4 regions of the Streptomyces diastaticus subsp. diastaticus genome follow, and region 2 is predicted to be linked to each of the others. Evidence: riboswitches for the same ligand, from Rfam matches in the RefSeq annotation. Region 2 holds a riboswitch; each other region holds the start of a gene.
What was found. Region 2 has a riboswitch for cyclic di-AMP ahead of Sdia_RS14810 (C40 family peptidase). Riboswitches for the same ligand answer to the same signal wherever they lie in the genome.

Region 1: it holds a riboswitch for cyclic di-AMP, as region 2 does, so the genes downstream of both, Sdia_RS04040 (M23 family metallopeptidase) here and Sdia_RS14810 (C40 family peptidase) in region 2, are expected to answer to the same signal.
Region 3: it holds a riboswitch for cyclic di-AMP, as region 2 does, so the genes downstream of both, Sdia_RS21315 (M23 family metallopeptidase) here and Sdia_RS14810 (C40 family peptidase) in region 2, are expected to answer to the same signal.
Region 4: it holds a riboswitch for cyclic di-AMP, as region 2 does, so the genes downstream of both, Sdia_RS28435 (LysM peptidoglycan-binding domain-containing protein) here and Sdia_RS14810 (C40 family peptidase) in region 2, are expected to answer to the same signal.

What each region holds. Positions count from the first base shown of each region.
Region 1 covers NZ_BLLN01000002.1:483,202-490,756, forward strand. The annotation lists gene Sdia_RS04030 (PrsW family intramembrane metalloprotease) at 32-1,591, shown strand; gene Sdia_RS04035 (aldo/keto reductase) at 1,642-2,586, opposite strand; gene Sdia_RS04040 (M23 family metallopeptidase) at 2,971-4,035, opposite strand; cyclic di-AMP (ydaO/yuaA leader) riboswitch at 4,047-4,183, opposite strand; gene Sdia_RS04045 (PP2C family protein-serine/threonine phosphatase) at 4,447-5,646, opposite strand; tRNA gene Sdia_RS04050 (tRNA-Met) at 5,843-5,916, opposite strand; gene Sdia_RS04055 (GlsB/YeaQ/YmgE family stress response membrane protein) at 6,009-6,278, opposite strand; gene Sdia_RS04060 (TerD family protein) at 6,618-7,193, opposite strand; gene Sdia_RS04065 (ATP-dependent Clp protease ATP-binding subunit) at 7,555-7,555, shown strand, end outside.
Region 2 covers NZ_BLLN01000003.1:1,415,488-1,423,042, reverse strand. The annotation lists gene Sdia_RS14820 (lysophospholipid acyltransferase family protein) at 1-589, shown strand, start outside; gene Sdia_RS14815 (GNAT family N-acetyltransferase) at 694-1,908, shown strand; cyclic di-AMP (ydaO/yuaA leader) riboswitch at 2,669-2,839, shown strand; gene Sdia_RS14810 (C40 family peptidase) at 2,843-3,316, shown strand; gene Sdia_RS14805 (ATP-binding protein) at 3,364-3,792, opposite strand; gene Sdia_RS14800 (helix-turn-helix domain-containing protein) at 4,044-4,907, shown strand; gene Sdia_RS14795 (DUF397 domain-containing protein) at 4,917-5,156, shown strand; gene Sdia_RS14790 (8-amino-7-oxononanoate synthase) at 5,125-6,357, opposite strand; gene bioB (biotin synthase BioB) at 6,532-7,555, shown strand, end outside.
Region 3 covers NZ_BLLN01000005.1:855,807-863,361, forward strand. The annotation lists gene Sdia_RS21305 (bifunctional phosphatase PAP2/diacylglycerol kinase family protein) at 1-1,221, shown strand, start outside; gene Sdia_RS21310 (methyltransferase domain-containing protein) at 1,383-2,198, shown strand; cyclic di-AMP (ydaO/yuaA leader) riboswitch at 2,605-2,783, shown strand; gene Sdia_RS21315 (M23 family metallopeptidase) at 2,785-3,729, shown strand; gene Sdia_RS21320 (VOC family protein) at 4,099-4,455, shown strand; partial or broken gene Sdia_RS21325 (DUF5107 domain-containing protein) at 4,484-4,861, opposite strand; gene Sdia_RS21330 (GNAT family N-acetyltransferase) at 4,959-5,564, opposite strand; gene Sdia_RS21335 (S66 peptidase family protein) at 6,053-6,991, opposite strand; gene Sdia_RS21340 (S9 family peptidase) at 7,092-7,555, opposite strand, start outside.
Region 4 covers NZ_BLLN01000005.1:2,588,205-2,595,759, forward strand. The annotation lists gene Sdia_RS28420 (DUF501 domain-containing protein) at 1-552, opposite strand, end outside; gene Sdia_RS28425 (FtsB family cell division protein) at 577-1,086, opposite strand; gene eno (phosphopyruvate hydratase) at 1,280-2,566, opposite strand; gene Sdia_RS28435 (LysM peptidoglycan-binding domain-containing protein) at 3,184-3,888, opposite strand; cyclic di-AMP (ydaO/yuaA leader) riboswitch at 3,893-4,079, opposite strand; gene Sdia_RS28440 (LysM peptidoglycan-binding domain-containing protein) at 4,244-5,278, opposite strand; gene Sdia_RS28445 (cytochrome P450 family protein) at 5,409-6,725, opposite strand; gene Sdia_RS28450 (nucleoside triphosphate pyrophosphohydrolase) at 6,759-7,555, opposite strand, start outside.

The sequences.
Region 1 (7,555 bases), on a different contig from region 2:
AGCCCTCCGGGAACTGGTTAGGGTCGTTCTCGTGATCCACAGCCCGTCGTACTCGGCCTCGCAGCCCGAGCAGCAGCACGGGGCCGGTGCCGAGGGCGCCGGTCCCGGCGAGGCGCTGCCGCCTCCTCCGCCGATGCCCCCGTATCCGGCCCCGCTCCCCCTCATGCGCTGGTGGCAGCGGCACGCCGTCCGCGTGGGGGTGCTGATCGGCCTGCTCACGGTCTCCGGCGGCATCATCCTCGCCCTGGTCCGCGAGCAGACCGGGACGCACGGCTTTCTCGTGGGACTCGGTCTGGCCCTGCTGCCGGTGCCGCTGCTCCTCGCCGTGTTCCGCTGGGTGGAGGCGGTCGAGCCGGGCCCCTGGCGGAACTTGGTCTTCTGCTTCGCCTGGGGCGCGTGCGCGGCCGCGCTGATCGCCATCGTCGCCAACACCCTGGCCACCGAGTGGCTCGTCGGCTCCACCCTGGAGCCCTTCACGGGCGGCGACGAGCCGCTGAGGCGCGACGCCGTCGGCGCCACCTACGTCGCTCCCGTCGTCGAGGAGTCCGCGAAGGCGCTCTCGGTGCTCCTGCTCTTCCTCTTCCGCAGGCAGCACTTCCGCGGCCTGCTGGACGGCGCGGTGACGGCCTGCCTCACCGGCGCCGGCTTCGCCTTCACCGAGAACATCCTCTACCTCGGGAACGCCTTCGGCCGCGACCAGTTGAGCGGCGACACCGGCATGGCCTCGGTGACCGCCGCCACCTTCTTCGTCCGCATCGTGCTGTCGCCCTTCGCCCACCCGCTCTTCACTCTCCTCACCGGGATCGGCTTCGGACTGGCGGCCCGCTCCGGTGGCCGCCGTCGGCTGCGCCGGGTCCTCCTGCCGCTGGCCGGCCTGCTCCTCTCCATCGGCATGCACGGCCTGTGGAACGGCTCGGCCACCCTGATGGGCCCCTTCGGCTTCATCACCGTCTACGCCCTGGTGATGGTTCCGGTCTTCGGCCTCTCCGTCTGGCTCCTGGTGTGGGCCCGCGCCGACGTCCTGCGCGCCGTCCGCGCCCACCTCCCGGCGTACGTGGCCGCGGGCTGGCTCGCCCCGACGGAACCGGTCGCCCTCGCCACGATGAACGCCAGGCATCTGGCCCGCGACCACGCCCGGCGCTCCGGCGGGCGCGGAGCGGTGCGGGCCCTGGCCGCCTACCAACGCGACGCGACCTCCCTGGCCCTGCTGCGCCGCCGCGGTGAACGGGGCCAGGCCGAGGCCGACTTCGTCGAGCGCGAGCGCGCCCTGCTCGACTCACTCTGGGAGCGCCGCGGGGCCGTGCGCCCGGCCCAGTCGCACGCCGCCCGCCTGCTGGCGCCTGCGCCGCCCGCGATGTGGCTGCCGCACCGGCACGGCGGCTGGGGCTGGGGCTGGGGCGCACCGTACGGGCCCCCGGGGTACGGCGGGGCGCCGTGGGGCGCGCCGTGGCCGGGGCCAGCCGCGCCGTGGCCGGGTGCCGCACCGGCGGGGTATCCGGCCCACTTCGGCGGCCCCGGACACCCGGCCCCCTCGGCGCCGCACTCGTGGCCGTACGCCCCGCCGCCGCACATACCCCCGAAGCACCGCTGACCCGTTGCGCCCCGGCCCGGCCGGATCCGGGCGGTTCAGGTCCGCCCGGTTCAGGCCGACGCGACCGTGAGCAGCCTCAGTTCGTCCTCGGTCAGCGTGAGGTCGGCGACGGCCAGCAGCGCGGGGAGCTGTTCGACCGTGCGGGCGCTGGCGATCGGGGCGGCCACGGTCGGGCGGGCGGCGAGCCAGGCGAGGGCGACCGACGCCACCTCGGCGCCGTGAGCCTCGGCGACGGTGTCGAGGGCGGCGAGGACCTTCTGGCCGCGCCCGGTCGACAGATGCTTCTCGGCGCCCTCCGCCCGGGGGCTCGCCACGGAGGTGCCCGGCCGGTACTTGCCCGTCAGGAACCCGCTGGCGAGGGCGTAGTACGGCACCGCCGCCAGGCCCGCGCGCGAGGCGACTTCCTGGAGCGGGCCCTCGTAGGTGTCCCGGGAGACGAGGTTGTAGTGCGGCTGGAGCGCGGCGTACCGGGTCAGGCCCTCCCGGTCGGAGAAGTCGAGGGACTCCTGGAGGCGTTCTGGGCTGATGTTGGAGGCGGCGACGGCTCGTACCTTGCCCGCCTTCACCAGGTCGTCGAGGGCGGTCACGATCTCCTCGACCGGCACGGCGGGGTCGTCGAAGTGGGTGTAGTACAGGTCGATCCGGTCGGTGCCGAGCCGCCGCAGCGACTCCTCGGCCGCCGCCTTCACGTTGCCGGCGGAGAGCCCCTTGAACTGCGGATGGCCGCCCACCTTGGTGGCCACGACGATCTCGTCGCGGTTGCCGCGCGACGCCAGCCACTTGCCGATCAGGGTCTCGGACTCGCCGCCCTCGTTCCCCGGCACCCAGGAGGAGTAACTGTCCGCGCTGTCGAGGAAGTTGCCGCCCGCAGCGGTGTAGGCGTCGAGGACGGCGAAGGACTGCGCCTCGTCCGCGGTCCAGCCGAAGACGTTGCCTCCGAGGGCCAGCGGGAAGACGTCGAGATCAGAGCTGCCGAGAGGCCGGAGAGAGGTCATGGATGGATCAACAAACGAGGCCGGGCGCCCATTCCCCCCGGTCGGGTCGCGCCGGGCGAGACGGCGCTGGATGCCGCGTGCGGAGGAGGCGCACAGGTCCGGCGGCCCTGACGTCGGGGGGTAGCCGTCAGGACCGCCGGAGTTCAGCCCGCCCGTGCGGGGCGTCAACAGCCCCGGCACGGCCGGTGATCCGCGCCGACGCAGCCGCGGCAGCGCGGGAGAGCAGGGGGTGGAGGAAGGGCGACCGGCGAACAGCCGAGGCGCACACCGGCGGCGGGTGCCGACACACTTGACGCCCAGCCGCGACCGGCCATGGCAGGCAGTCCGGACGGGCCGGCCCCGGACGTACGGATCGTCCCGGGGCGGCCCCTCGGCGGCCTGTCGTCAGATGTTGAGGCCCTTGCTCCGCAGCCAGCTGAGCGGGTCGACGCCGTCGCCGCCACCCGGGTGGATCTCCAGGTGCAGATGGGGGCCGGTGACGTTGCCGGTCGCGCCGACGCGGCCGATGACATCGCCGGTGGTGACCTTCTGCCCCACGCTGACCGACATCGACGACTGGTGGGAGTACCAGAGTTCGGTGCCGTCCTCCAGCTCCAGGATGGTCCGGTAGCCGTACGAGCCGGCCCAGCCCGCTTCCTTGATGGTGCCGGAGTGGATCGCCTTCAGCGGCGTCCCGGTGGGAGCCGCGAAGTCGAGACCGGTGTGGTAGCCGGAGGACCACATGGCGCCCGCCTGACCGTAGGTCGAGGTCAGGGTGTAGGAGGTGGTGGGGAGCGAGAAACTGGCGGCGAGCTTGGCGAGGCGCTCGGCCTCCGCCTTCTTCCGCTTCTCCTCGGCCTTCTTCCGTTCCTCCTCGGCCAGCTTCTTCTCCGCGGCCTCCTGGACCTTCGCGGCCTCGGCGGCGGCCTGCTCGGCCGCGGCCTGCTCGGCGGCGCGGGCGACGCTCTGGTCGGCCTGGTCCTGCTGGTGCTCGGCCTGCTGCATGATGCGGGCCCGCAGTGCCTCGCCCGCGTCGGTGGTGCCCTGCTCGGCGTCGGCGACGGTGACCCCGGCGCCGGTGAGCGGACTGGCGGTGACCTGTGTGTCGGACTCGTCCGACCCCAGCAGGGAGCCGACGCCCGGCAGCGAACCGGCGTCAGGGAGCGACGCCTTGACGGTGGAGAGGTCGGGCAGGGAGATGGAGACCGGGGGCTTCTCCTTGGCGGTGGCGATACCGCCGGCGCCCACCGCGGCGATGACGCCGACGCCGAGGACGGTGGAGGAGCGGGCCAGGCCACCGCCGCGCTGCTTCGCGACACGGTGCCGGCCGCGGACGGGACGGATGGACTCCTCGGTGGGATTCCATTCCTCCCACGGCCCCCCGGCGGGTCCGTAGGCCGCGGGGCCGGCGGTGCGGTCCTCGTCGTTCGGCACGAACAGGGCCTCAGGGGCAGGACGGTTCGACGCCACGCGGGCGCTCTCCTTTCCTTCCTTCTCGCCTACCGGGTTAGCTGACGGGTTCGGAGCAGGAAGGTCTCCTACGGGCGCCTCGAAAGGCGTCCGATTCACCCCAAGGATTGGTTCCCCGGTTCCCTACGGGATTCGGCGCGTGCGCGCGGAGCCGTCTCGGGTGACGGCCGGGACAACCGCGCTGCGTTATCGAACGTTAATAGACACCCGTGCCGGATTCCAAGCCGTTCCAGGTGATCGTTGGCGTCAGGACGCCGGACGTACCGGGGCACCGAGGGGCGGACTCGGGCGAGTCGCCTGCACAGAACCACCACGACGCCGCCTGACGGTGTGTCAGTTGTTATGCGATGAGCGCTCGCCCGCTCACCAACAGTGACGCGCCTTCGGTGGCGTCCACCGGTCCACGGTGCCTCAGGGGCGGCGCAACGCCAGCAACGCCATGTCGTCCTGCGGTCCGCCGCCGGTGTGCACGCGGACCTCCTCGGAAAGTGTCTCCAGCAAGTGGTCGGGGGCACCGAAGCGACGGCCCGTCAGCCGTGCCGCCGGGTCGTAGAAGACCCCGCGGCGGTCGCGCGCCTCCGTCAGCCCGTCGGTGAACAGCAGCAGGATGGCGCCGGACGGGAACGGCGCGGTGTCCGACCGGTCCGGCCACGCCCCGAGGTCCCCCATGCCGAGCGGAAGCGCGGGCTGGGCCGGCACCAGCACGCGCACCCGTCCGTCCCTGTCGAGCAGCAGCGGCTCGGGGTGCCCCCGGTTGACCGTGCGGACGACGGACTGCCCAGGCGGGATCTCAGCCAGCAACGCGGTGGTGAACCCTTCGAACTGGTCGAGCCCCTCCCGCCGTACGCCTTCGCGGGCGAGGGCGCGTTCGAGGCGCTGGGCGACCATCTCCAGGCTCGACTCCTGCTCGGCCGCCTCCCGGAACGCACCGATCACCACGGCGACCGCCTCCACCGCGCCGAGCCCCTTGCCGCGTACGTCGCCGACCAGCAGCCGCACCCCGTGCGGGGTCTCCTGCACGGCGTACAGGTCGCCGCCGATGAGCGCGTCGGCCTGGGCGGCCTCGTAGCGGGCGGCCACGTCGAAGCCGCCGATGCGCTCGGCCGGGATGGGCAGCACGGCACGCTGGGCGGCCTCGGCGATGTTGCGGGCGGTGGCGAGTTCCTCGCCGCTGCGGCTCACCACCCGGTTGCTGAGCACGGCGAGGAGGCCGCAGGTCAGGATGGTCAGCAGCTCGGTGGTCGAGTCGACCTCACCCAGCGTCCCGGCCTGCCATTGGAGGAGGCTCACCGCGGCCAGCGCGACGGCCCCGGTGGCCACCGTGCCGAGGAGGGAGAAGAACGGGGCGGCGATCAGGGGCGCGGCGGCGTAGAGCGGACTGGCGTTGAAACGGGGTGGCGCCGCCTCGTCGAAGATGACCCCGGCCACGATCAGCACCGCGGGCAGCAGCTGTACCAGTGCCCGGGATCTGCTCGCCGTACGCCGGTCGCTCTTGTAGTTGCCGAGGGGAGTGCGTCCGTTACCGCCGCGCCTCGCCGACGCCCCTTCCGCGGAAGGCTCCTCGGCAGCCGGTCGGCCCGTCTCCCGCTCCGCGTCGCCGCGTTTCCCCACCAGCCCGTCTCCTGATCCATCGGCCGGCCCCCGGTCGGCCCGGCCCGGACGCGCCCGCTTCCGCGTCAGCGCTTCCCCCATGCTTCCGTCGCCCTGGCCCGGCGGCGACCGGAGGGCCGCCGAACGGGGCGGCTCAGGGGTGCGCACACGACGAAGGCCCGGATTCCTCGAAAGGAATCCGGGCCTTCGCCTTCAGTAGCGGGGACAGGATTTGAACCTGCGACCTCTGGGTTATGAGCCCAGCGAGCTACCGAGCTGCTCCACCCCGCGTCGGTGAGATCAACTATACGCCATCCAGGGGGCGCCTCGCGCCACCCGCTCCGGCGGGGCGGAGCGGGTGGCGCGAGGCGCCCCCGCACAGGTCACCGACGGCGTCCGCCCATGGTCCGGTCCAGGGCGACCACGCCGAGCGCGGCCAGGACGATCTGGATGCCCCATTCGGCCCAGTCGACGCCCTTGGTCTCGGCGAGGCCGAGCTGAGCGGCGATGAAGGTGCCGACGAGCGCCGCCACGATGCCGACGACGATGGTCAGCAGCAGGCCGATGCGCTGGCGGCCGGGGACGACCAGGCGTCCCAGGACACCGATGACGATGCCGATGACGATCGCGCTGATGATCCCGGACATCTCCATGGGACACGCCTCTCGTTTCCGTCGTGCCGTGCCTGCGGCGGACCGGCGGTGAGCGCGTCGGCCCCTCGCCGCGCGTGTGCCCGCGTCGCGACGGACCAGTCACGCCCTACGCGGAGTCAGGCGGTCCGTGCCCGTCGCGGCCCCGGAGGCATACGCGCGGGGCGCGCCGGAGGCGCGGTACGGCGGGCACGGGTCCGTGAACGCAGCACGCCCCACCCCCGGAGACGAGATCGCCCCTTCGCCACGCCCACCAGGGGCACGGGGAAGGGGTCGGGAAAAGCCCGTCGCCCGCCCGGGGGATTGGGTTGCCGGTCGGGCGACGGGTGTTCGGGGGGCGGGTCAGACGTTGACGCCGAAGTCCTGGGCGATCCCGGCCAGGCCCGAGGCGTATCCCTGGCCGACCGCGCGGAACTTCCACTCGGCGCCGTGCCGGTAGAGCTCGCCGAAGACCATGGCGGTCTCGGTGGAGGCGTCCTCGGTCAGGTCGTACCGCGCGATCTCGGCGCCGCCGGACTGGTTCACCACGCGGATGAAGGCGTTCCGGACCTGGCCGAAGCTCTGGCCGCGGGACTCCGCGTCGTGGATGGAGACGGGGAAGACGATGCGCGTGACCTGCGGCGGAACCGCCGCGAGGTTGACCTTGACCGCCTCGTCGTCACCGTCGCCCTCGCCGGTGAGGTTGTCGCCGGTGTGCTCGACGGAGCCGTCGGGGCTCGTCAGGTTGTTGTAGAAGACGAAGTGCCGGTCGGAGACGACCTTGCCGGACTCGTCGCAGAGCAGGGCGCTGGCGTCGAGGTCGTAGTCGGTGCCGGTCGTCGTACGGACGTCCCAGCCGAGCCCGACAAGGACCGCGGTCAGCCCGGGGGCTTCCTTGCTGAGAGAGACATTGCCGCCCTTGGCCAGGGAAACGCCCACGGTCTTCTCCTTCTGCGGTTCGTCCTGCGTGCTGATGCCGGTGCCCGCGCCCGCGAGGTCGTACGACCCCGGGTGCGGGCGGGCGGGGTGCGGCGACCGGGCTGGGGGACCGGCCGCGTGCCGTCGTACGACTCGCAGCCGCCACGCCTGCGCCGGGCGCCGTGGGTGGCGGCGCCGACGCCGTCGAATCTACCTCATCTCTACACGCATGTAGAAGCAGTCCCCCGGCGCCCGCTCCACCGGTTACGGCCCTGTGGCCTTCCTGCCCAACGGGCGCATCCCGCCACCCTTTGTTCTAGTGGGAAAAGTCGCCGATCGACAGACAAACCCCCAGCCAGAAAACCTCCACGGAGGCGCCACCA
Region 2 (7,555 bases):
CCTGATGCCGGCGATCCTGCGGCGCCGCATCACCTTCCTGGCCAAGGCGGAGTACTTCACGGGGCCGGGCCTGCGCGGGCGGCTGACCGCCGTGTTCTTCCGCAGCGCCGGTCAGATCCCGGTCGACCGCTCGGGCCGCGAGGCGGGCCAGGCCGCGATTCGCGAGGGGCTCGGCGTCCTCGGCCGGGGCGAGCTGCTCGGCATCTACCCGGAGGGCACCCGTTCGCACGACGGGCGGCTCTACAAGGGGAAGGTCGGGGTGGCCGCGATGGCGCTGCGGGCCGGGGTGCCGGTGGTCCCGTGCGCGATGATCGGCACCTTCGAGGCGCAGCCGCCGGGGCAGAGGTTCCCGAGCCCGCGCCGTGTCCGCATCCGCTTCGGTGAGCCGCTGGACTTCTCGCGGCACGCCGGGCTCGCCGACGAGAAGGCCGTGCTGCGGGCGGTCACCGACGAGATCATGACGGCCGTCCTCGCCCTCTCCGGCCAGGAGTACGTGGACCGCTACGCGGCCGAGGCCAAGGCCGAGGAGGACGAGCGGCGCAAGGAGAAGAGGCGGGCCGGGGTCCGGCACCCGAACCGAGCGGGGTAGCGTCGGCCCGGCCGTGGAACAGTTCCGCCTGCCCGCGGGCCGGCCGCGCACTGTGGCCGCCACCGCGCGATGTGGTGTCCGGCACCCGAGGAGGCAACCCCGCCATGGAGATCCGTTCCGCGACCGACGAGGATCTCGACGTCTTCGTCGACACCGTCCACGCCGCCTTCGGGCTCTTCCCGGAGGCCCCGGTCGACGGCGGCGGGCTCTGGTGGTCGGCGCTCGACGCGGACCGCTGCCTGCTCGCCCGTGCCGCGGACGGACGGCCCGTCGGCACCGCCGCGACCCACGCCTTCGAACTCACCCTGCCCGGTGGGGCCCTCGTCCCGGCCGCCGGGGTGACCGCCGTCGGTGTCCTGCCCACCCACCGGCGCCAGGGCGTGCTGCGGGCGATGATGCGGCACCAGCTCGCCGGCCTGCGGGAGCAGGGCGAGTTCCTCTCCGTGCTGCTGGCCTCCGAGGCCCCGATCTACGGCAGGTACGGCTACGGCCCCGCGACGTACACCACCAGGCTCACCGTCGCCCGCCACAAGGCCGCGTTCGCGGTTCCCCGGGCCCGCCCCGCGCTCCCCGCACCGGCCGGCACGGTCGAGGTGCTGCGCCGGTCCGAGTGCGGCGAGATCCTGGAGGAGGTCTACGACCGGTACCGCCGCGCCCAGCCCGGTGCGCTCTCCCGGCCGCACCGCTGGTGGCGCCTGCGCGCGGGCCAGGCCCCGGTCTCCGCTGCACCGCGCTACATCGCCGTCCACCGGGACACCGGCGGTGTCCCCGACGGGTACGCCAGCTACGCGGTCGAGTCCGGAACCCTGACGGTGGACGAGACCATCACCACCGACGACGCGGTCTTCACCGCCCTGGCCCGGTTCGTCCTCGGCCACGACCTGGTCTCCACCGTCGTCTTCAAACACCTCCCGCCCGGTCACCCGCTGCGCCGTCAGTTCGCCGACCTCCGCGCCGGAGAGGCCGGCGGCGACACCGACTGGCTCTGGGTGCGGCTCCTGGACGTGCCGCGCGCGCTGACGGCCCGGGACTGGCCGGTGGACGGCGAACTGGTCCTGGACGTCGAGGACCCGTTCCTCGGCGAGCACGGCCGCCACCTGCTGACCGTCCGGGACGGCGAGGCCGACTGCGTCCCGACGGACCGGGAACCCGATCTGTCCCTGGACGTCAGCGACCTCGGCTCCCTCTACCTCGGCGGCACCGCCCCGAGCACGCTCGTCCGCGCCGGGCACGTACGGGCCCACCACCCTGACGCGGCCGCCCTCGCCGACGCCTTCTTCCGCCCCGAACGCCCCCCGCACTGCCTGCACTGGTTCTGACCGGCGGCCCGCCAGCCACCGGCCCCGGCACGTTTGCCCCCGGCCGGCGGGCTTCGCAGGCGGCGAGCGGCCGGCCGCGGAGGCCGAGCTGCGCGCCTCAGCCGCTCCGGGCCCATCCGGCGCCCGCCCGCTCACCGACGCGTTGCTCCGGAGGGCGGGCGGACGCCTGCGTCAGCCGGCCGGGACGACGTCGGCGACGGCGGGCCGGGCCGGCCCCTGCCACGGGCGAGCCAGATCCCCGTACCGGCGCGCACCCGTCACCGGGGGCCGGCTCAGAGCAGGGGCGGAGCCGGAGGGCGCGGACCGCTGCCGCCGCGCGGCGGGCACGCTCCTCGACCCGACGGGGGCGCCGGAGAGCGGGGCGGTCACGCTCCCCCGGCCCCGCCGAGCGCCGTACGCCTCGCGGCGGAGCGCACCACGCGCCACGCGCCCGGCGCGCCACGCCCGGAACGGCCCGTACGGACTACCCCCGGACGGTGTATTCCGGGCCCCTCCTCCGGGCCCCTCCGGGTTGCGCCCGCCGTCCGCCCCCGTCCGCGCGTCGGCCGCTCCGCCGCTGGTCCGGCCCTCCGCCATCCCCGGGACACGCCCGGGCCGCCCACCATGCCCACTCGAACAGGGCAGGGGCGACCGAACGCACAAACCGCCCGCCCCTACCGCGAAACAGCGCCGCCGTACGTGAAGATCCGTCAGGACGACAAGCCCCCGCCGCAGCGGCGGGGCGGTCCGGGCGGACGCCGAGTCCTGCCGCCGTCCGGACGACAGGTCGACACCGAGTGGATCGGCGGGAGTGGAGGACCCAGGCACGACGGGCCCGGCAGACCGGTGACGGTCTCCCACGGCCCTTGGGGTGAAGCCGCCGCGGCGGCCGGGCGACTTCGCAGGTCCGAACCCGACAGGTCATCCTTCACAGGCGGCTGACGAAGGGTTACGCATGACTGAGCGGAATCGAGTCCCCTCCTTGCTCTCCCGGGCCGGCGCGGTCTCGGCCCTCTCCCTCGCCGCGATGAGCACCTCCCTGGTGGCCCCCGGCGCCGCGCCCGAGGCGGCGGCGGCCACCCACGCCGCCAAGGCGCTCAGGATCGCCTCGTCCAAGAAGGGCTCGCCCTACCAGTACGGGGCGACGGGCCCACGCCGCTTCGACTGTTCGGGGCTGACGCTCTACTCGTACAAGAAGGCCGGGAAGACGCTGCCACGGACGGCGGCGCAGCAGCACAACCGGACCAAACGCATCTCCCCCGCCAACCGGCGCAAGGGCGACCTCGTCTTCTTCCACTCCGGCGGCAACGTCTACCACGTCGGCATCTACGCCGGAGGCGGGAGGATCTGGCACTCCCCCAAGAGCGGAGCGGTGGTGCGGCTGGAGAAGATCTGGACCGGCAACGTGCGGTACGGCCGCGTGAACTGACCGTTGCCGCCGTCGGCCGGCCCGTACGCACGGCGTGCGCGTACGGGTCAGCCGACGGCGGTGGGCCAGGGCAGGTCGACCCGGACGGTCTTGCCGCCCTCCGGGGTCGGGACGACCGTGAGCCGGCCGCCCTGCTCGGCGGTGAGCCAGCGGACGATGGCCAGGCCCCGGCCGTTGTCCTCCCGGACCGCAGCCGGAAGCCGTCTGGGCAAGCGCGGGTGGCTGTCGGTGACACCGAGCCGCAGCCGCTCGTCCTGGTCGAGCGCCATGCCGACGGTGAAGGTGGGCGAACGGCCCTGGGTGTGCTGGACGGCGTTGGTGACCAGTTCCGAGATGATCAGGCGGACGGCGTCCGCCACCTCGGAGTCCACCGGGAGTCCCCACTCGGTGAGGACGGTCAGGACATGGGTGCGGGCGGCGGAGACCGAGGCCGGATCGCTCGGCAGAGTGACGGTTGCTTCGTGGTGGTCTGCCATGGCTGCGTCGCCCTTTCCTCGGAGCCGGTCGCGGACCCGTGGACGGATGAACTCGGGGTGTGGCGGGACCGGTTGCCTTCTTGTCAGACTGCCACTGTGTCGTCCGTCACGTAGGCCGATCCCCCAAGATATGCATATATCTGTCGCCCGATGCGGTGAACTCTGCGACGGGCGACCGTATTGGGCCCGTCCTCCGGGTGTGCCATGGGCGGCTTCGCCCGCACCGAACCGGCCACCGGAAGGAGACGTGCATGCGTAACGGTCCCGCCGTACGCCGGCGCAAGCTCGGAGCCGAGCTGAAGGCCCTTCGCGGCCGCGCGGGGCTCACCAGCGGCGAGGCGGCCGGCCTGCTCGGCTGGCACCAGTCCAAGGTGAGCCGCATCGAGACGGCCCGCAGCGGGGTGAAGCCCGGGGACGTGCGCCGCCTGCTCGACGCCTACGACGTACGCGATCCGAGACTGCGCGAGCTGCTGGTGGCCCTGGCCGGCACCGAACAGGACGGTGAGCACCGGCACTGGTGGCACCGCTACCGGGGCGTGCTGCCGCCGGAGTACCGGGACTTCATCAGCCTGGAGTCGCAGGCGGCATGGATGCGGACGCTGGAGACCTCGGTGGTGCCGGGGCTGCTCCAGACCCCGCGGTACGCGCGGGCGGTGACCCGGGCCTCGCTGGCCGGTGTTCCCCCGGCGCAGGTGGACGCGCTGGTGGAGGTGCGACTGGCCCGGCAGGAGGTGTTGCGGGCCGATCCGCCGCTGGAGCTGCGCGCGGTGATCGACGAGTCGGTGCTGCACCGCGGGATCGGCGGTCCGGAGGTGATGCGTGGCCAGTTGGCCGCCTTACGGGAGGCGGCGGCCCTCCCCCACGTCGTGATCCAGGTGCTGCCGTTCACCTCGGGTGAACACATCGGCCTCACGGGCCCTTTCGTCATCTTCTCCTTTCCGAACATGAACGACCTGGATTTGGTCGTTCTTGACCACCTCACGAGTAGCCTCTATCTGGAACGGAAAGAAGACCTCTCGGCATACGCCGACGCCTTCGCCTCCCTTCAGGCGCGGGCGCTTTCAGCAGAGGACTCGCTGCTTCTCCTCGCCGAGAAGCACGACGACGGCCCGTAAGGAGGCGCCGTGACCGCACAGCCTCGGTACGTCCCGGTCAGCAGCTCACTGCAAGGCGTCCGGTGGCGGCGCAGCAGCCGCAGCACCGGGATGAACAACTGCGTGGAGACCGCCGAGCTCACCTCCGGTCCCCATGCCGGTCTGCTCGCGGTACGGGACTCCAAGAACGCCCCCGGCCCCGCGCTGCTCTTCTCCCCTGCCGCCTGGCGGGGCTTCGTCACCGCCCAGGACCCTGGACCGACGGCCTGACACCCGGCGCTCCGGCGGCCCCGCCCCCTCCCGCTCGGCGGGCGGACGGCGGGGCCGTCCGCGTGAGGACGGTCAGGGCCCGGTCCAGGTCGGCGGAGGTGAGGTCGGCGCGGGCCGTCAGCCGCAACCGCGAGATGCCGTCGGGTACGGACGGCGGCCGGAAGCAGCCCACCGCCACGCCCTGTTCCCGGCAGCGGGCGGCCCAGTCGGCCGCCTCCTGGGCCGACGGGGCGCGCACCGAGACGACCGCCGCGTCCGGCCGGGCGGCCTGGAGGCCGGCGCCGGCGATCCCCTCGTACAGGGCGCGGGCGGTGCGGCGGACCCGGGCGGCGCGGTCCGGTTCGGCACGCAGCAGGCGCAGGGCGGCCAGCGCGGCGCCTGCGGCGGCGGGGGCGAGGCCGGTGTCGAAGATGAGGGTGCGGGCGGTGTTGACGAGGTGGTCGATGACGGCGGCCGGGCCGAGGACGGCGCCGCCCTGGCTGCCCAGCGACTTGGAGAGGGTCACGGTGACGACGGTGTCGGGCGCCCCGGCCAGCTCGGCGGCGTGCGCGCTGCCCCGGCCGCCCTCACCGAGGACCCCGAGGCCGTGGGCGTCGTCGACGAGGATGCCCGCGCCGTGTTCCCGGCAGGCGGCGGCGAGCGCCGGGAGCGGGGCGGCGTCGCCGTCGACGGAGAAGACGGCGTCGAAGACGCCGAGGGCCGGGCCCCGGTGGGCGGCGAGTGCCTTGCGGACCGCGTCGGGGTCGGCGTGGGCGACCACCTCGGTGGTGCCCCGGGCCAGTCGGCAGCCGTCGATGAGCGAGGCGTGGTTGGAGGTGTCGGAGACCAGCAGGGTCCCGACGGGGGCGAGCGCGGTGACGGCCGCGAGGTTGGCCGCGTAGCCCGAGGAGAGGACGAGGGCGGCCTCGGCACCGCAGAAGTCGGCGAGTTCCCGCTCCAGTTCGGCGTGGAGCGCGGTGCTGCCGCTGACCAGCCGGGAGCCGGTGGCGCCGGCGCCCCAGCGGCCGGCGGCCTCGGCGGCCGCTCCGGTGACCTCCGGGTGGCGGGCGAGGCCCAGGTAGTCGTTGCCCGCGAGGTCCAGCGTGCCCCAGGCGGCGGGCCTCGGGCGCAGGGCCCGCGTCAGCCCGGCCTCGGCGCGGCGGGCGGCCGCCTCGGTGGTCCAGGCGAACGGGCCGACGAGGCCGGGGGTGGGGTGGGGCATGAGTCGTCCTCAGCGTCGCCGGGGCAGGGCGGCCGGGCCGCCGTTTGTGAGCAGTGCACAGAGGCTAGCCGGTCGGAAGCAGGGGCAGGGTGTGGTAATACCCACAGCACTTTCAGGGTGCGTTGTAGGAAGTCTCCTTGGCCCGGGCCGGTCCGGTGCGTCAGGATCAGCCGCATGGATCTCCTGAAGACGCTGGTGGACAAGGGGCTTCGGCGCGAGCTGCCGACCCGGGACGAGGCGCTGGCGGTGCTGGCCACCTCCGACGACGACCTGCTCGACGTGGTGGCCGCGGCGGGGCGGGTACGGCGCCAGTGGTTCGGCCGCCGGGTGAAGCTGAACTACCTGGTCAACCTCAAGTCCGGGCTCTGCCCCGAGGACTGCTCCTACTGCTCGCAGCGGCTCGGTTCGCAGGCGGGCATCCTCAAGTACACCTGGCTGGGCGCCGACGAGGCCTCCCAGGCGGCCGCCGCGGGCCTGGCGGGCGGCGCCAAAAGGGTCTGCCTGGTGGCGAGCGGCCGCGGCCCGACCGACCGGGACGTCGACCGGGTCTCGAAGACCATCGAGGCGATCAAGTCGGCCCATGAGGACGTGGAGGTCTGCGCCTGTCTCGGGCTGCTGTCGGAGGGTCAGGCGGAGCGGCTGCGCGCCGCGGGCGCCGACGCGTACAACCACAACCTGAACACCTCCGAGGCGACCTACGGGGAGATCACCACCACCCACACCTACGAGGACCGGGTGGAGACCGTCCAGCGGGCGCAGGGCGCGGGGCTGTCGGCCTGCTCGGGGCTGATCGCGGGGATGGGCGAGCGCGACGAGGACCTGGTCGACGTGGTCTTCTCACTGCGCGAGCTGGACCCGGACTCGGTGCCGGTGAACTTCCTGATCCCCTTCGAGGGGACGCCGCTGGCCCGCGAGTGGAACCTCACCCCGCAGCGGGCGCTGCGCATCCTCGCGATGGTGCGGTTCGTCTGCCCGGACGTGGAGGTGCGGCTGGCCGGCGGCCGCGAGGTGCACCTGCGCACCCTCCAGCCGCTCGCCCTGCACCTGGTCAACTCCATCTTCCTGGGCGACTACCTGACCAGTGAGGGCCAGGCGGGACAGGCGGACCTGGAGATGATCGCCGACGCCGGGTTCGAGGTGGAGGGCGCGGGCACCACGACGCTGCCCGCGCACCGCGCCGACGTGCTGGGCGGCGGCT
Region 3 (7,555 bases), on a different contig from region 2:
ATCAACACCCTCGGCAAGCGGACGGTGCGGCGGCAGCGGCCGGGCCTGGAGTCGGTCCCGCTGATACGGCAGCTGAAGCGGCAGCCGATCACCTCCTCCTTCCCCTCCGGTCACTCGGCGTCGGCGGCGGCCTTCGCGACCGGCGTGGCGATGGAGTCCCGGGCCCTGGGCGCGCTGGTGGCCCCGCTGGCGGCGGCGGTCGCCGTCTCCCGGGTCCACACCGGGGCGCACTACCCGGGTGACGTGCTGGCCGGGGCGGCGCTGGGCGCGGGCGCGGCCTTGGCGGTGCGCGGCCTGGTGCCGACCCGGGACCAGCTCCCCTCCCCCGGCCGCCCGCTGGTGGACGTACCGGCCCTGCCGCGGGGCCACGGCCTGGTCATGGTGGTGAACCAGGGCGCCGGCACCCCCGAGAAGGCGCGGGCCCTGCGGGAGCTGCTGCCCGAGGCCGAGGTGGTGGAGTGCCGGGGCGAGCGGCTGGTGACGGAGCTGGAGAAGGCCGCGGGGCGCGCCCTGGCCCTCGGCGTCTGCGGCGGCGACGGCTCGGTCAACGCGGCGGCCGGGGTGGCGCTGCGGAACGGGCTGCCGCTGGCGGTGCTGCCCGGCGGCACCCTCAACCACTTCGCGTACGACCTCGGGATAGAGGACCCGAAGGAGCTGTGCCGGGCGGTGGAGGCGGGCGACGCGGTCGCCGTGGACGTGGGCCGTTTCCACTCCGGCGGCCGGACCGGTCACTTCCTCAACACCTTCAGCCTGGGTGTCTACCCCGAGCTGGTCCGGGAGCGGGAGCGCTGGTCGGGGCGGGTCGGCGGTCGGCTCGCGGACGTGGTGGCGGCGGCCCGGGTGCGGCGCCGGGACCATCCGCTGGAGGCGGTGGTGGAGGGCGAGCGGCGCCCGCTGTGGCTGCTCTTCGCGGGCAACTGCACCTACCGCCGGATGGGGCTGACCGGCGGGCGCCGGGCGGATCTGGCCGACGGTCTGCTGGACGTCCGGGCCGTGCACGGCGGGCGCGGCCCGGGATTCCGGCTGGTGGCGGCGGCGCTGGCGGGCCCGCTGACCCGCTCGCCGTTCCACGCGGCGGTACGGGTGCAGCGGCTGCGGATCGGCGGGATCAGCCCGGGCACACCGCTGGCCTTCGACGGCGAGGTGACCGACGCGGGTCCGAGTCTGGAGCTGGACAAGCTCCACGAGGGGCTGCGGGTGTACCGGCCACTGACCCTCTGACTCCGCGTCGCCCCGGCACGGAGCGCACCCCGGTGGGCCGCATCATGAGACGGGGGTCTCATGATGCGGCCCGCCGCGTGTACGGTCGCCGGCACCGGGCGCCGGCTCGCGCACCACGGGCGTCCGGCCCCTCACCCACGCGCCCGCCCGAGGAGGCCGTCTTGCCCACCGGTCCCACCGCCGTCGTCTACACACACGGCCACCACGAGTCCGTCCTGCGCTCCCACACCTGGCGTACCGCCGCCAATTCCGCCGCGTACCTGCTGGCGGCGCTGGAGCCGCACCACCGCGTCCTGGACGTCGGGTGCGGACCGGGGACGATCACCGCCGACCTCGCCGCCCTGGTCCCGGACGGCCACGTCACCGGGGTCGACAACGCCGAGGAGATCCTCGACACGGCCCGCTCCGCCGCCGCCGCGCGCTCCCTGACCCACACCGCCTTCCGCACCGGCGACGCCCAGGCCCTCCCCTTCCCCGACGCCTCCTTCGACGTCGTCCACGCCCACCAGGTGCTCCAGCACCTCGGCGACCCGGTGGGCGCGCTGCGCGAGATGCGCCGGGTGTGCGCGCCGGGCGGCCTGGTCGCCGTACGCGACGCGGACTACGCGGCGATGACCTGGCATCCGCCCGCCCCGGGGCTCGACGTGTGGCTGGAGCTGTACCGGTCGGTGGCGCGGGCCGGGGGCGGGGAGCCGGACGCGGGACGCCACCTGCGGGCGTGGGCCCGGGAGGCAGGGTTCACCGACCTCACGGCGACCGCCTCGGCCTGGTGTTTCGCGGAGGAGGCGGAGCGGGACTGGTGGGGCGGACTCTGGGCGGACCGGACGACGGCCTCCGGGTACGCGGACCGGGCGATCGGCCTCGGGCACGCGGACCCCGCACGGCTGGAGCGGATCGCGGCCGCCTGGCGCGAGTGGGCGGCCGCGCCCGACGGCTGGTTCGCCGTGCTCCACGGGGAACTGCTCTGCCGCGTCTGAGCCGGGCTCCCCGGGCCGGTCGCGCCCGTCCGAGGTGACTCCGCGTCACGTCCGGGCGGGCCCGCCCCGCGCGGCGCGCGATCCGCCGCGACCCCGAACCGGCACCACCATCACGGACAAAAGGGGCATTGGGCTTCATAAGCATCAAATACCGCGCCGGTGGACGTCGTTGGAATCGCCCCGTGAGCAGCGTCATAGCCGTCACGGTCCGTGGCACCCACCACCAGGCGGGGCGCAACGCCCACCGAGCCCGGCAAGATCACGAGTCTACGGAGGGTGACCACCCCCGGAACAAAGGATCAAGAAAGCGACTTCCAGGGCGCCGCTGATGCTTGTTCACGGGAGTCGCGCTCGTCTACGGTCACCGTCATTCCGGATGGACCGCCGAATCCTGCCGCCGTCCGGTATCCGCACATCGACCCTTCCACGGCAGGAGCGGGGGACCCAGGTAAGCCGCCGGAACCGGAGCAGCGCACCGCGCACGCCACCGGCCCCGGCTAGGGGTGAAGCCGCGCCACACGGCGCGGCCGGGCATCTCCAGCCCGAACCCGACAGCTCACCTCGCAGGCGCCGGAGAGGAACCTTCATGCCCGCCAAGGGGAAGCACCGCCGTACCAGGACCATGCGCATAGCCCGCACGCTGGCCGTCGCCGGCTCCGGCAGCGCAGCTCTGGCCCTGCCGCTGATGGGCGCCGCAGGCGCACACGCCGCCGAGAAGTCGGCGCCGGAGTCCGTCTCCGTCCAGCACGCCGTCGCCGCCGCTCAGCAGCAGGCGCCGAAGAGCGCCGCCGACGACACCAAGACCTACGAGGTCGTCGCGGGCGACTACCTGGCCAGGATCGCCGACGCGCAGAACGTCGACGGCGGCTGGGAGCAGCTCTACCAGGACAACCGCGAGGTCGTCGGCTCGAACCCGAACCTCATCATCCCGGGCATGACGCTCTCGGTGGACGGCACCGCCGCCGAGGCCCCGAAGTCCGCCCCGGCCAAGCCGCAGAGCGCGCCGAAGCAGGCCGCCCCGAAGGCCGGCACCAGCACCTCCGCCGCGAAGAAGACCGAGACCGCGCCGAAGCCGGCCGCCCCGGCGAAGCCGGAGGCCGAGCAGGCCGAGCAGCCCGCCGCCTCCTCCGGCTGGAACCGCCCGGTCGACGCCTCCCCGTCCACCGCCTACCGCGCCTCCGGCGGCAGCTGGTCCTCCGGTTACCACACCGGTGTCGACTTCTCCGCCTCCTCGGGCACCTCCGTCAAGGCCATCGGGGCGGGCACCGTCGTCTCCGCCGGCTGGAGCGGCTCGTACGGCAACGAGGTCGTCATCCAGCACGCCGACGGCAAGTACTCCCAGTACGCCCACCTGTCGTCGCTCTCGGTCTCGTCCGGCCAGACCGTCACGGGCGGCCAGCAGATCGGCCTCTCCGGCTCGACCGGCAACTCCACCGGCCCGCACCTCCACTTCGAGGTCCGCACCGGCCCGAGCTACGGCTCGGACATCGACCCGCTGGCCTACCTGCGCGGTCACGGCGTCTCCGTCTGACGCACCCCCGGCACCGCCGGGTTCTCCTCACCACCGGCCGGGGCCGGACCGGGGCACACACCGCCCCGTCCGGCCCCGGCCGCGCGCGTGGCCCTGGCACCGTCCCGCGCTCCGCAGCGCACCGGCGGCGCGGCGCCGGCGTCCTTCGGCCGCCGCCCCGGGCGGGCTGTTCCGGCCGCCTCCGGAACGGACCCGGCGACCACGGGAAGGACTGTGCCTCAAGGGAGTTGGGGCCCCGGGGAGGGACTGACGGTGCCGGGTGGGCGTGCCATCATGAGGGCGTCGCGCGGCTCGGACCCTGCCGTACCGCTGGCGTGCGGCGCGATCAACCGCGAGCGTGCGGGCCGGAGCGTCTGGAATGGGTGAAGCGTGGAAATCCTGGGGACCACACTGCGGATCTGCGTCGAGGATCTGGAGGCCGCGGTGCCGTTCTACGAGCGGCTGGCGGGCAGCCGGGCGATGCGGCACCAGCAGGGCGGCGTCTCCGTCGCCGCCGTCGGCTGCTTCCTGCTGATGAGCGGCCCCAAGGCCGACCTGGACGTGCTGCGGAAGGTCGCCGCGACCATCGCCGTGGCCGACGTGGAGAAGACCGGCCAGGTCCTCGCCGCCTCCGGCGCCGCCGTGATCGCGGGCCCGGTGGCGACGCCGGCCGGGCGCACCCTGGTCGCGATGCACCCGGACGGCTCGGTCTTCGAGTACGCGGACCGGCTCGGCGCCTCCGCCTGACCTCCCCTCAGCCGTTCGCCTCCGGCCGCATCCGGAAGTCGTAGGCGGCGGGCAGGGGTTCGTCGCGGTGGAGGAGTTCGCGGCCGGTGGGTTTGTGCAGCAGCGAGTGGACGCGTCCGCCGAGGCCGGGCAGGACGGTGGCGCGGAGCCGGCTGTTCTCCAGGACGAGGGTGGGCAGGGTGGTGGGGACGCGACGGCGTTCGTGGCCGTCGAGGACCCGGGTGGGCAGCAGCGAGGTCAGCGGGGCGCGGGTGAGGCCGCGCGCCATCTCCGGAGGCAGGCCGGGGACGGTGGCCGGGTCGACGACGTGGGTCTCGTCGAGCGGACGCAACGGGGCCAGCGGGTTGGCCGCGCCCAGGGGTGCGGCGGGCAGGGTCAGGCGGTCGTGCCGGATCGTGGTCGCCAAGGCGTACTCCCCTCACCGGGGCGGTCCTTCGCGCCCCTCGCGCCATGGAACCCTCTGACCGGGTGCGGTGGCCAGGGGGGCGTCCGGGAAGGGGGGATCAGCCGGCCGGACCGCGCATCTCCTGGGTGAGGGCCCAGCGTTCGTGGTCGCGCCAGGCGCCGTCGATGAGGAGGAAGTCGGGCGAGAACCCTTCGAGACGGAACCCGGCGCGGCGGGCGAGGGCGATCGAGGGGGCGTTGCCGGGCTGGACGTTGATCTCCAGCCGGTGCAGGCCGAGGGTGTCCATGGTGTGGGCGACGACCAGGCCGAGGGCCTCGCTCATCAGTCCGCGCCCCTCGCAGCCGGCGAAGGCGCCGTAGCCGAGGGCACCGCAGCGGAAGGCGCCGCCGACGATGTTGTTGACGGCGACGTACCCGGCGAGGGCTCCCGTGGCACGTTCGTGGACGAGGTAGCCGGCCCGGTCGTCGTCGTGGACGAGGCGGCCCGCCCAGACGGCGTAGGCCCGGGCGTCGGTGGGCGGGAAGAGCCACGGGCGGTGCAGCTCACGGCTCTCCCGGGCGCGGGCGGTGAACTCCGGTCCGTCGGCGAGGGTGACGGGACGCAGGGTGGTGCGCGGCCCTTCGGCGACGGGCGCCGGGGTGGACGCCGCGCCGCCGGGGCCGGGGTCCGTGGTGCCGTCCTCGGTGGCGGCGTTCCTGTCCATGCGGGTCGCTCTCCTCTGCCGTAGGTCTCGGTCGCCTCCCGTCAGCATCGCCGAGCCGGGCGGTGCCCGCACCGTGAGAACCGCGGGAGGTCCGTGGGGCGAGGCCTGTCCCGGGGGGCCGGTGCGTGCTCTCGGCGCACCGGCCGAAAGTCCTCGTGGCGGAGTCACCCGGGCCCTCGGCCGGTGCGGTGAGGCCGCGTGCGGGGCGCCGTGGGCGCCGTGCGGGAGGTGACGCCCCCCGGCACCGTGCTACCACCCCGGGGCCGGTGCACGGTGGCGGTGACGCCCGCCCATCGCGGCTGCGGCGCCAGGGCCCGGCAGCCGTACGGACGCGGCTACCGGATCGTCCTCGGCTCCGACACCACCGCCACCGGGGACGAGCCCCGCCAGGAGCGCGAACTCCTCGTGCCGCGCGAGAAGTCCGCTGAAGCCGGAGCACCGAGGAGAGCACGGAACCGCCGCCACCCGGCCGGTGGGCGCCCCCGCCGTCAGGCGAGCGCCGGTACGTCCAGGGTCAGCGTGCCCGCCTCGGTGTCCAGTTCGGCCGGGACACCGAACGGCATGGTCAGCGCCCCCTCACCGTGCCCGAACCCGAACTCCTCGGCCACCGGCACCCCGAGCGGCCCGAGCCGGTCGCGCAGCACGGCCCGCACCTCCTCGTAGGGGCCGCACTCCTCCCAGGAGCCGAGGACGAGTCCCCTCACCCCGTCGAGCCAGCGGGCACGCAGCAACTGGGTGAGGACGCGGTCGAGGCGGTACGCCTCCTCACCGATGTCCTCGATCAGCAGCAGCCCGCCCGAGGCGGCCGGGCGGGCGTGCGGCAGGCCCAGTTCGGCGGCGAGGAGACTGACGCAGCCGCCGAGCGTCACTCCCCGCGCCCGGCCGGGGACGAGGACGCGACCGGTGGCGGAGGCGAGGACGCGCACCGACTCGGGGTCGAAGAGAGTCGCGCGCAGATGCTCCTGGGCCGCCCGGCTCTTGAGGAAGCCGACGGTCGCCGGCATGGGGGCGTGCAGCGTCGCCAGACCGAGGCGGACCGCGAACTGCTCGTGCAGGGCGGTGATGTCGCTGTAGCCGACGAAGGGCTTGGGGCGCGCGGCGCGCATCGCCTCCCAGTCCAGCAGGTCGGCCATCCGCTGGCAGCCGTAGCCGCCCCGGGCGCAGAACACGGCGTCGACCGACGGGTCGCACCAGGCGGCCTGGAGGTCGGCGGCACGGTCGGCGTCCTCGCCCGCGAGGTAGGGGAAGCCGGTATGCCGGTCGAGCACGTGCGGGGCGGCCACCGGGTCCAGTCCCCAGCCGCGCAGCAGGTCGAGTCCGCTCTCCAGCCCCTCCTCGGGCACCGGACCGGCGGGGGCCACCACGGCGACCCGGGCGCCGGGGGCGAGCCGGGGCGGACGGACGAGCGGACGGACGGGCTGGGACAAGGGAACTCTCCCGGGGTGTCGACGGGGCGGGCCGCCGCCCCGGGCGGGGTGGCGGCCCGATGGCCGGGGCGGGCGCGGCAGGCCACGCCCGGCGCCGGTGTCAGTGCTGGAACTCCAGCTCCGGCACGTCGGCGGTGAACCCGAACACCTCGGCGTAGAGAGCCAGTTCCGCCTCGGCCGCGCGGACCATCGTGTCGGCGCGGCGGAAACCGTGACCCTCGCCCTCGAAGGTGAGGTAGGCGTGCGGGACTCCCCGGCCGGCGATCCGCTCCAGCAGGCGGCGGCTCTGCGCGGGCGGGCAGATGACGTCGTCGAGCCCCTGGAGGAGGAGGAAGGGCGCGGTGATCCGGTCGGCGTGTTCGGCCGGGGAGCGCTCGGTGTACCGCTCGGGGACCTCGGCGAGCGGGCCGATCAGCGACTCCAGATAGTGCGACTCCAGGTCGTGGGTCTCGCCGGTGGCCCAGCCCGCGAGGTCGAGCACCGGATAGATGACGGTGGCGCAGGCGTAGACGTCGGTCTGGGCGATCGAGGCCGCCGCCGTCCAGCCACCGGCGCTGCCGCCCC
Region 4 (7,555 bases), on a different contig from region 2:
GCCCTCCTCCTCGGCCTGTCCGGCGGAGCCGGCGGCGGCCGGCGGTGTCACGCACGAGCCCTTGCGCCACCACTCGGGGAGCATCGCCAGCGCCTCGTCACCGAGCGGGTTGACGCCCGGTCCGGCGGCCAGCGAGTGGGCGACCAGGACGTGCAGGCACTTCACGCGGTCCGGCATACCGCCGGCCGAGGGGAAGTTCTTCAGCTCCTCGATCTCGTCGCGGCGCTTGACGTAGTCCTCGTGGGCGGCCCGGTAAGCGAGGGCCAGCTCCGGGTCGCCGGCCAGCCGCTCGGTCATCTCCTTCATCACGCCGTTGGCCTCCAGCGTGCCGATGGCCGAGGCGGCGCGCGGGCACGTCAGGTAGTAGAGCGTGGGGAAGGGCGTGCCGTCCTCCAGGCGGGGCGCCGTCTCGACGACATCGGGCTGGCCGCAGGGGCAGCGGTGCGCGATGGCGCGCAGACCGCGCGGGGGGCGGCCCAGCTGCTGCTGGAAGGCGTCGACGTCGGCGGGGGTCGGCTCGGTGCGCGGGGTGGGCGGCGGGGGCGTGTCCATGGCGGGGTCAGGTCTCTCGGTCGTTCACTCGGTGGCGGGGCGGATGCCGCCCGGCCCGGCGGCCTGGTCGGCGCGGTCGACGCCTTCCAGGAGGTTGGTGTACCAGGGCCGGGTGGCGGCCGTGCGGTCGGTGCGGCTCGGTTCGGCCGCGCCCGGGTCGATCATGGTGTAGCCGGTCTCGCCGGGGCGTACGTAGTGCAGGCGTTCGCGGATGCGCTGCTCGGCGTAGGCGTCGTCCTCCCAGCGGGCCTTCTCGTCGCGCAGTCGCTCCACCTTGGCGCGGTGGGCCTCCCGTTCGCGCTGGAGGTCGGCGATCTCGGCGCGCTGGGAGACGTACTGCCGCATCGGGTAGGCGAGGGCGACGATCAGGGAGCAGAGGACGAGGGCGAGGAGCGCGGCGCGTCCGGTGAGGCGGGAGCGGCGGGCCTGGCGGCGGTTCTGGGAGCGGTAGACCCGGGCGGCGGTCTGCTCGCCGAGCACCCTGAGCCGGGTCGCGGTGGAGAAGCGGTCCGCACCGCTCTTCTTCCCGGCCATGCCCGCCTCCCCTGCGCCGCGCGCCGCGCGGCCGTCTCGCTCGCCCGCGGCCGCGTGGCCGCCGTGCCCGTCAGGTGTCCGCCACTCGCACGCCCTGCTGATTCTCGCGTACACGTGCCCGCGTCCCCGCCCACGGTACGGGACCGGGGGCGGGGACGCGGGGAGGCCGGGGGCCGTCGGCGGCCCGGCCGGGTCAGCCCTTGAAGCGCGGGAAGGCGCTGCGGCCGGCGTAGACCGCGGCGTCGTCGAGGATCTCCTCGATACGCAGGAGCTGGTTGTACTTGGCGACGCGCTCGGAGCGGGCCGGGGCGCCGGTCTTGATCTGGCCGCAGTTGGTGGCGACGGCGAGGTCGGCGATGGTGACGTCCTCGGTCTCGCCGGAGCGGTGGCTCATCATGCACTTGAAGCCGTTGCGCTGGGCCAGCTCGACGGCGTCCAGGGTCTCGGTGAGCGAGCCGATCTGGTTGACCTTGACGAGCAGGGCGTTGGCCGACTTCTCCTCGATGCCGCGGGCGAGGCGCTCGGGGTTGGTGACGAACAGGTCGTCACCGACGAGCTGGACCTTGTCGCCGAGCTTCTCGGTGATGACGTTCCAGCCGGCCCAGTCGTCCTCGAACAGCGGGTCCTCGATGGACACCAGCGGGTACGCGGCGACGAGCTCCTCGTAGTACTCGGTCATCTCGGCGGCCGAGCGGGACTTGCCCTCGAACTCGTAACTGCCGTCCTTGTAGAACTCGGAGGCGGCGACGTCCAGGGCGAGCGCGATGTCCTTGCCGGGCACGTAGCCGGCTTCCTTGACGGCCTCGAGGATGAGGTCGAGGGCGGCGCGGTTGGAGTCGAGGTTCGGGGCGAAGCCGCCCTCGTCGCCGAGGCCGGTCGCCAGGCCCTTGCTCTTCAGCACCTTCTTGAGCGTGTGGTAGACCTCGGTGCCCCAGCGCAGGGCCTCGGAGAAGGACTCCGCGCCGATCGGGGCGATCATGAACTCCTGGATGTCCACGTTGGAGTCGGCGTGCGAGCCGCCGTTCAGGATGTTCATCATCGGCACCGGGAGCAGGTGCGCGTTGGGGCCGCCCAGGTAGCGGAAGAGCGGCAGATCGCTGGCCTCGGAGGCGGCGTGGGCGACGGCGAGGGAGACGCCGAGGATGGCGTTGGCGCCCAGCGAGCCCTTGTTGTCGGTGGCGTCCAGGTCGAACATGGCCTGGTCGATGAGGCGCTGCTCGGTGGCGTCGTAGCCGACGAGCTCCGGCCCGATCTGCTCGATGACGGCGAGGACGGCCTTCTCGACACCCTTGCCCTGGTAACGGTTGGGGTCTCCGTCACGCAGTTCGATGGCCTCGAAGGCTCCGGTGGAGGCGCCGGACGGCACCGCGGCGCGGCCGGTGCTGCCGTCGTCGAGGCCGACCTCGACCTCGACGGTGGGGTTGCCTCGGGAGTCCAGGATTTCCCGGGCTACGACGACGTCGATGGACGGCACGAGCATCTCCTTCTGGGATGTGACGCGGGTCGGCCTTCGGTCGGCCGTTCGCTCCAGAGCCTAACCGGCGGCCGGCCCCATCCCGGCGTCGCGCCCGGACGCTGGGACGAAAAGAGGCCCGTACGGGGCGAAACCGTACGCGAACGCCGATATCTACTCACCGGTAGCCCCGACGGCTCCGACCGCTGAGACGCGAGGAGGAGCGGAAGGGAAAGGGGGAAGCCCCGACCCGGTGCACTGGGGGGGAGTCGCGCACCGGGACGGGGCTGTCTGTGGGAGGGAGGGGCGCCGGCCCCCGCTCCCCGGAACTCCGCTGGACGCGGGAGCACCCGGGGAAGCCGGGAGGGAGCGGGAGCAGGCGGCCGGCGCCGGAGCCCGGCGGCCGGAGGGCCCGCAGCGACGCGAGGACCGTGGGGAGCCCTCAGCCACCACGCACCCGCACGCCCCCACACCCAGCTTCCCCACGCACCGGCGAAGGCCCCGCGCCGACCGGCCTCGGCCGGGCGCCCCGGAGGGGCGCGCCGGTGCCGAGTCGCTCGTCGCACGCGGGCCGCGCGGCGGTTGGGCACGTCGAGCGCCTCGACACCCCCGGGCGGTGCCCCGCGGGTGAGCGGAGCCCGCCGTCAGGAGAGGTGCAGCTGCTGGCCCGGGAAGATCAGGTCGGCGTCCTCGACGACGTCCTTGTTCAGCTCGAAGAGCTTCTTCCAGCCACCCTCGACGTTCTCGTCGTCGGCGATCTGGCTCAGGGTGTCGCCCTTGGTGACCTTGTACTCGCCGTCACCCTTGGCGACGGTCTCGCCGGTGGGGGTCTCGACGGTCTCCTCGGCCTTCTCGGCCGGGGCGGTGCGCTGCTCGCTGCGGTCGGCACGCGGCTCGGGGCGCTCGGGGGCGGCCTGCGGGGCGGGCTCCTCGGCGGGCTTCTCGGCCGGGGCCTCGGCGGCGGCGCCGCCGTCGTAGGAGGCACTGCTCAGGCCGGTGCCGCAGTTCGGCCAGGCGCCCTTGCCCTGACCGGCCAGGACCTTCTCGGCCACGGCTATCTGCTGCTCCTTGGTGGCCTGGTCGGCGCTGGAGGCGTAGGCGGTGCCACCGAAGGCGGCCCAGGTGGAGGACGAGAACTGGAGTCCGCCGTAGTAGCCGTTGCCGGTGTTGATGGACCAGTCGCCGCCGGACTCGCACTGGGCGACGGCGTCCCACTCGGAGGCGGTGGCGGCGGAGGCGGAGCCGGTCGCGACGAGCGGCGCGGCGACGGCGACGCCGGCGACACCGGCCAGCGACAGGAGGCGGGCGACCTTGGAGGGACGGCGGTGCTTGGCCTTGTTGGACAGCATGAAGGAATCTCCTCACCGACGCCTGCGAGGTGAGCTGTCGGGTTCGGGCCGGATGAGTGCCCGGCCGCGCGTTCCTGAGTGGTCCGCGCGGCTTCACCCCGAGCCGCTCCGGCCGCCGCCCACTGGGGGCGAACGGCCGGTGCGGCGGCAAACCTTGGGTCCCCCGCTCCTGTCTACGGCGCTTGCGCGACGACTGTCCCGGACGGTCGTCGACAGGATTCGGCGTAACGACCGCTGGGGCCCGCCAATGGCGAGCGGCCTAGACCGTAAGCACGGCCGACGGCAGATTCCAAAGACGATCAGGGCCTCTGAGACGCATGTCTCACTTCCCCCGAACCGGACATCACCGCCCGAACTAGCGCCCGATTCGGTCCTTTTCGGCGTCCTGCCCCGTTCCGAGATCAAGGGCCTGACCGGGCAGGATGTGGTCCGGGTCGGCACCGACGGCGTCCTTGTTCGCCTCGTACAGCGCGGGCCATCCGCCGTCCACCTCGTTGAGCCAGGCGATGACCGAGAGGCTGTCGCCCTCCTTGACGGTGTACGAGCCGGAGGTGTCGGGCGCGTCGCCGCGATCGCCGCGCGAGGCGTGCCGTCCGGAGCCGTCACGGCCCTCGCCGGAGCCCGACTCGACCGCGCCGCCGCCGCGGTGGCGCCCGCCGCCGGAGCCCTCCCGCTCGCCGCCCGGGGCGGCGGACGGAGTCCCCGAGGGCGTCCCGGGCAGGCCGCCCCGGCCCTCGGAGGCGTCCTCGCCGGGGGTCGCGCCCCCGGAACCGTCCGGGATGGAGGTCGGTTCGGCGGAGGGGCTGGGCGACACCTCGTCACCCTCATCCCCTTCGCCCCCCTTGTCACCCTTGCCCTTCTTGTCCGCGTCGGGCCCCTTGTCGCCCTTGTCGCCCTTCTCGCCGTCGCCCCCCTTGCCCTTGCCCTCACCCTGGCCCTCGCCGGTCGGGGACGGGGACGCGGAGGGGGTGCCGCTGTCACTGGGGACGCCCGGGTTGACGTCGGCGGACTCGCCGCCCTGCTGGAGCCCTATGGCGGGGGCGCAGGTGGCCCAGGCGGCGGTGCCCTCGGCGTCGAGGACGCGCTCGGCCACCACGATCTGCTGGGAGCGGCTGGCGAGGTCCGCGGAGGGCGCGTAGCTGAGACCGCCGTGGCGCTCCCAGAGATCCTGGGTGATCTGGAGGCCGCCGTAGTAGCCGTTGCCGGCGTTGGTGCTCCAGGCACCGCCGCTCTCGCATTCGGCCAGCCGGTCCCAGGTGGCGGTGTCGGCCGCGCTGGCCGTACCGGCGCCGAGCAGGGGGATGGCGATGGCCGAACCGGTCACCCCGGCCGCGACGACGAAGGCCGGAGCCTGTCGGGGGCGTCGGTGACGTCCGTTCCCGGAGAGCATGCGGTTGCCTTTCGCGTGACGACTGGTGGCCGGCGCGTCCGCTCAGTGGTGGCGGGGCTTCCGGTTGGCGCTGAAGGTAGCGGCTGTCGAACGTTCGTCACAAGTCGATGCAGCGGAGATCACGTCGACATCACATTGTTGACGCCTCGTCAGTGCCGGTGTCCGGAAAGGGTGGCCCTGACACCTTCTCGTCACGTCCCGTCCGCTCGGGCGTGAACTCCACGGGCAGCGTGCGCAGTCCCCGCATGATGAGCCCGCCGCGCCAGCGCAGGTCCCGCGGCCCGGTGCCGAGCCGCAGGTCCGGAAGGCGTGTCAGCAGCGTGGCGAGGGCCGCCTTCCCCTCCAGCCGGGCCAGGGGGGCACCGATGCAGTAGTGGATGCCGTGGCCGTAGCCGAGGTGCTGGTTGTCGCCACGGGCGAGGTCGAGCCGGTCGGGGTCGCGGAAGCGCTCGGGGTCGCGGTCGGCGGCGGCCAGCACGACCAGGACGGGGTCCCCCGCGGCGATGTCGGCCCCGCCGATCCGCAGCGGCTCGGTGGCGTACCGCCAGGTGGCCATCTCCACCGGGCCGTCGTACCTCAGGAGTTCCTCGATCCCGGTGTCGAGCAGGGCTTCGTCGCCGTCGGCGAGGGCCTGCTGGAGGCGGGCGCGCTCGGCGGGGTTGCGGAGCAGGGCGAGGGTGCCGTTGCCGATCAGGTTCACGGTCGTCTCGAAGCCGGCGAAGAGGAGGACGAAGCACATGGCGGCGGCCTCGTCCTCGGTCAGGTGCTCGCCGTGGTCGCTCGCGCGGATCAGGCCGGAAATGAGGTCGTCGCCGAGGTCGGCGCGTTTGCGGTGGATCAGCTCGGCGAGGTAGTTGCGCATCCTCTTCACCGCCCGGGCGACCCCGCCGCGCGGCCCCCCGCCGTGCCGGATCATCATTCCGGCCCAGTCGCGGAAGTCGTCCTGGTCCTCGCGCGGGACGCCGAGCAGGTCGCAGATGGCGTAGATGGGCAGCGGGAAGGCGAACTCGTGGATGAGGTCGGCCTCGCCGCGCCCGGCGAAGCCGTCGATGAGCCCGTCCGTCAGCTCCTGCACGCGGGGCGCGAACTGGGCGACGCGGCGCGGGGTGAACGCCTTCGAGACCAGGCGGCGCAGCCGGGTGTGGTCCGGCGGGTCGATGTTCAGCAGGTGCGTCATCAGCCCGGCGCTGCGCTCGCCGGGGATGCCGGTACGGCTGCGCCCGGCCTCGTCGGCGGCGTGGTGCACCGGGTTCTTGCTCAGCCGGGGGTCGGCGAGGGTCTGCCGGGCGTCCGCGTACCGCGTGACCAGCCACGCCTCGACGCCACTGGGCAGCCGGGTCCAACGGACCGGCTCGTGGGCGCGCAGCCAGGCGTAGGCGGGGTACGGGTCGGCGGCGAACTCCCAGCCGAAGAGTTCGGGACGCCCGGATGCCTGGGTTTCGCTCATGGTCCGACCGTATCCGGGGCCCGGTGGCGCGGCTCAGTGGCCCTCGGCCGCCCGGATGGCCTCGCGGTAGCGGCGGGCGCTCTCCCGCAGGGCGGACTCGGGGTCGCTGCCCTGCCGCTCGGCCTCGACGGCGAGGGCGAGCAGGGCGGGGCCGGGCCCGGGGCCCTCGGGGAGCGGGACACGCAGACCGGCGGCGCGGGCACGGGAGGCGAGCTTGGCGGCGAGGGCCAGGGCGGGCTGGGCGACGGGGACGCCGTCGGTGACCGAGGTGCGCTCCTTCTCCTCCCCCTTCACCCGCAGCCACTGGGCGCGCACCTCCTCGGGCGTCTCGGCGACGGCGTCCCCGAAGACGTGCGGGTGGCGGCGGACCAGCTTGTCGATGAGGGTGGCGGCCACGTCGTCGATGGAGAACGGGCCCCCGTCCCCCTCGTCTCCGGCGGCCGGTGCGCCGTCCTCGGCGATGCGGGCGTGGAAGACCACCTGGAGCAGGACGTCGCCCAGCTCCTCGCGGAGCGCGTCCCGGTCGCCGTCCTCGATCGCCTCGATGAGTTCGAACGCCTCCTCCATGGCGTACTTGGCGAGCCCCTGGTGGGTCTGCCGGGCCGACCAGGGGCACTCCTCGCGGATGCGGTCCATGACCTGGACGAGGTCGACGAGGCGGGCGCCTGGCAGGTCGTAGGCGCCGGGGAGGAGTTCCAGGTCGGGCATGGCGACGCGGCCGGACCCGGCGAGGCGGGAGAGGGCGTCGGTCAGGCGGCGGTCGCCCTCGCCGGACTGCACCAGGACGGCGGTACGGCCGCCCGCGAGGAAGTCGACCAGGCCGGCCGCGT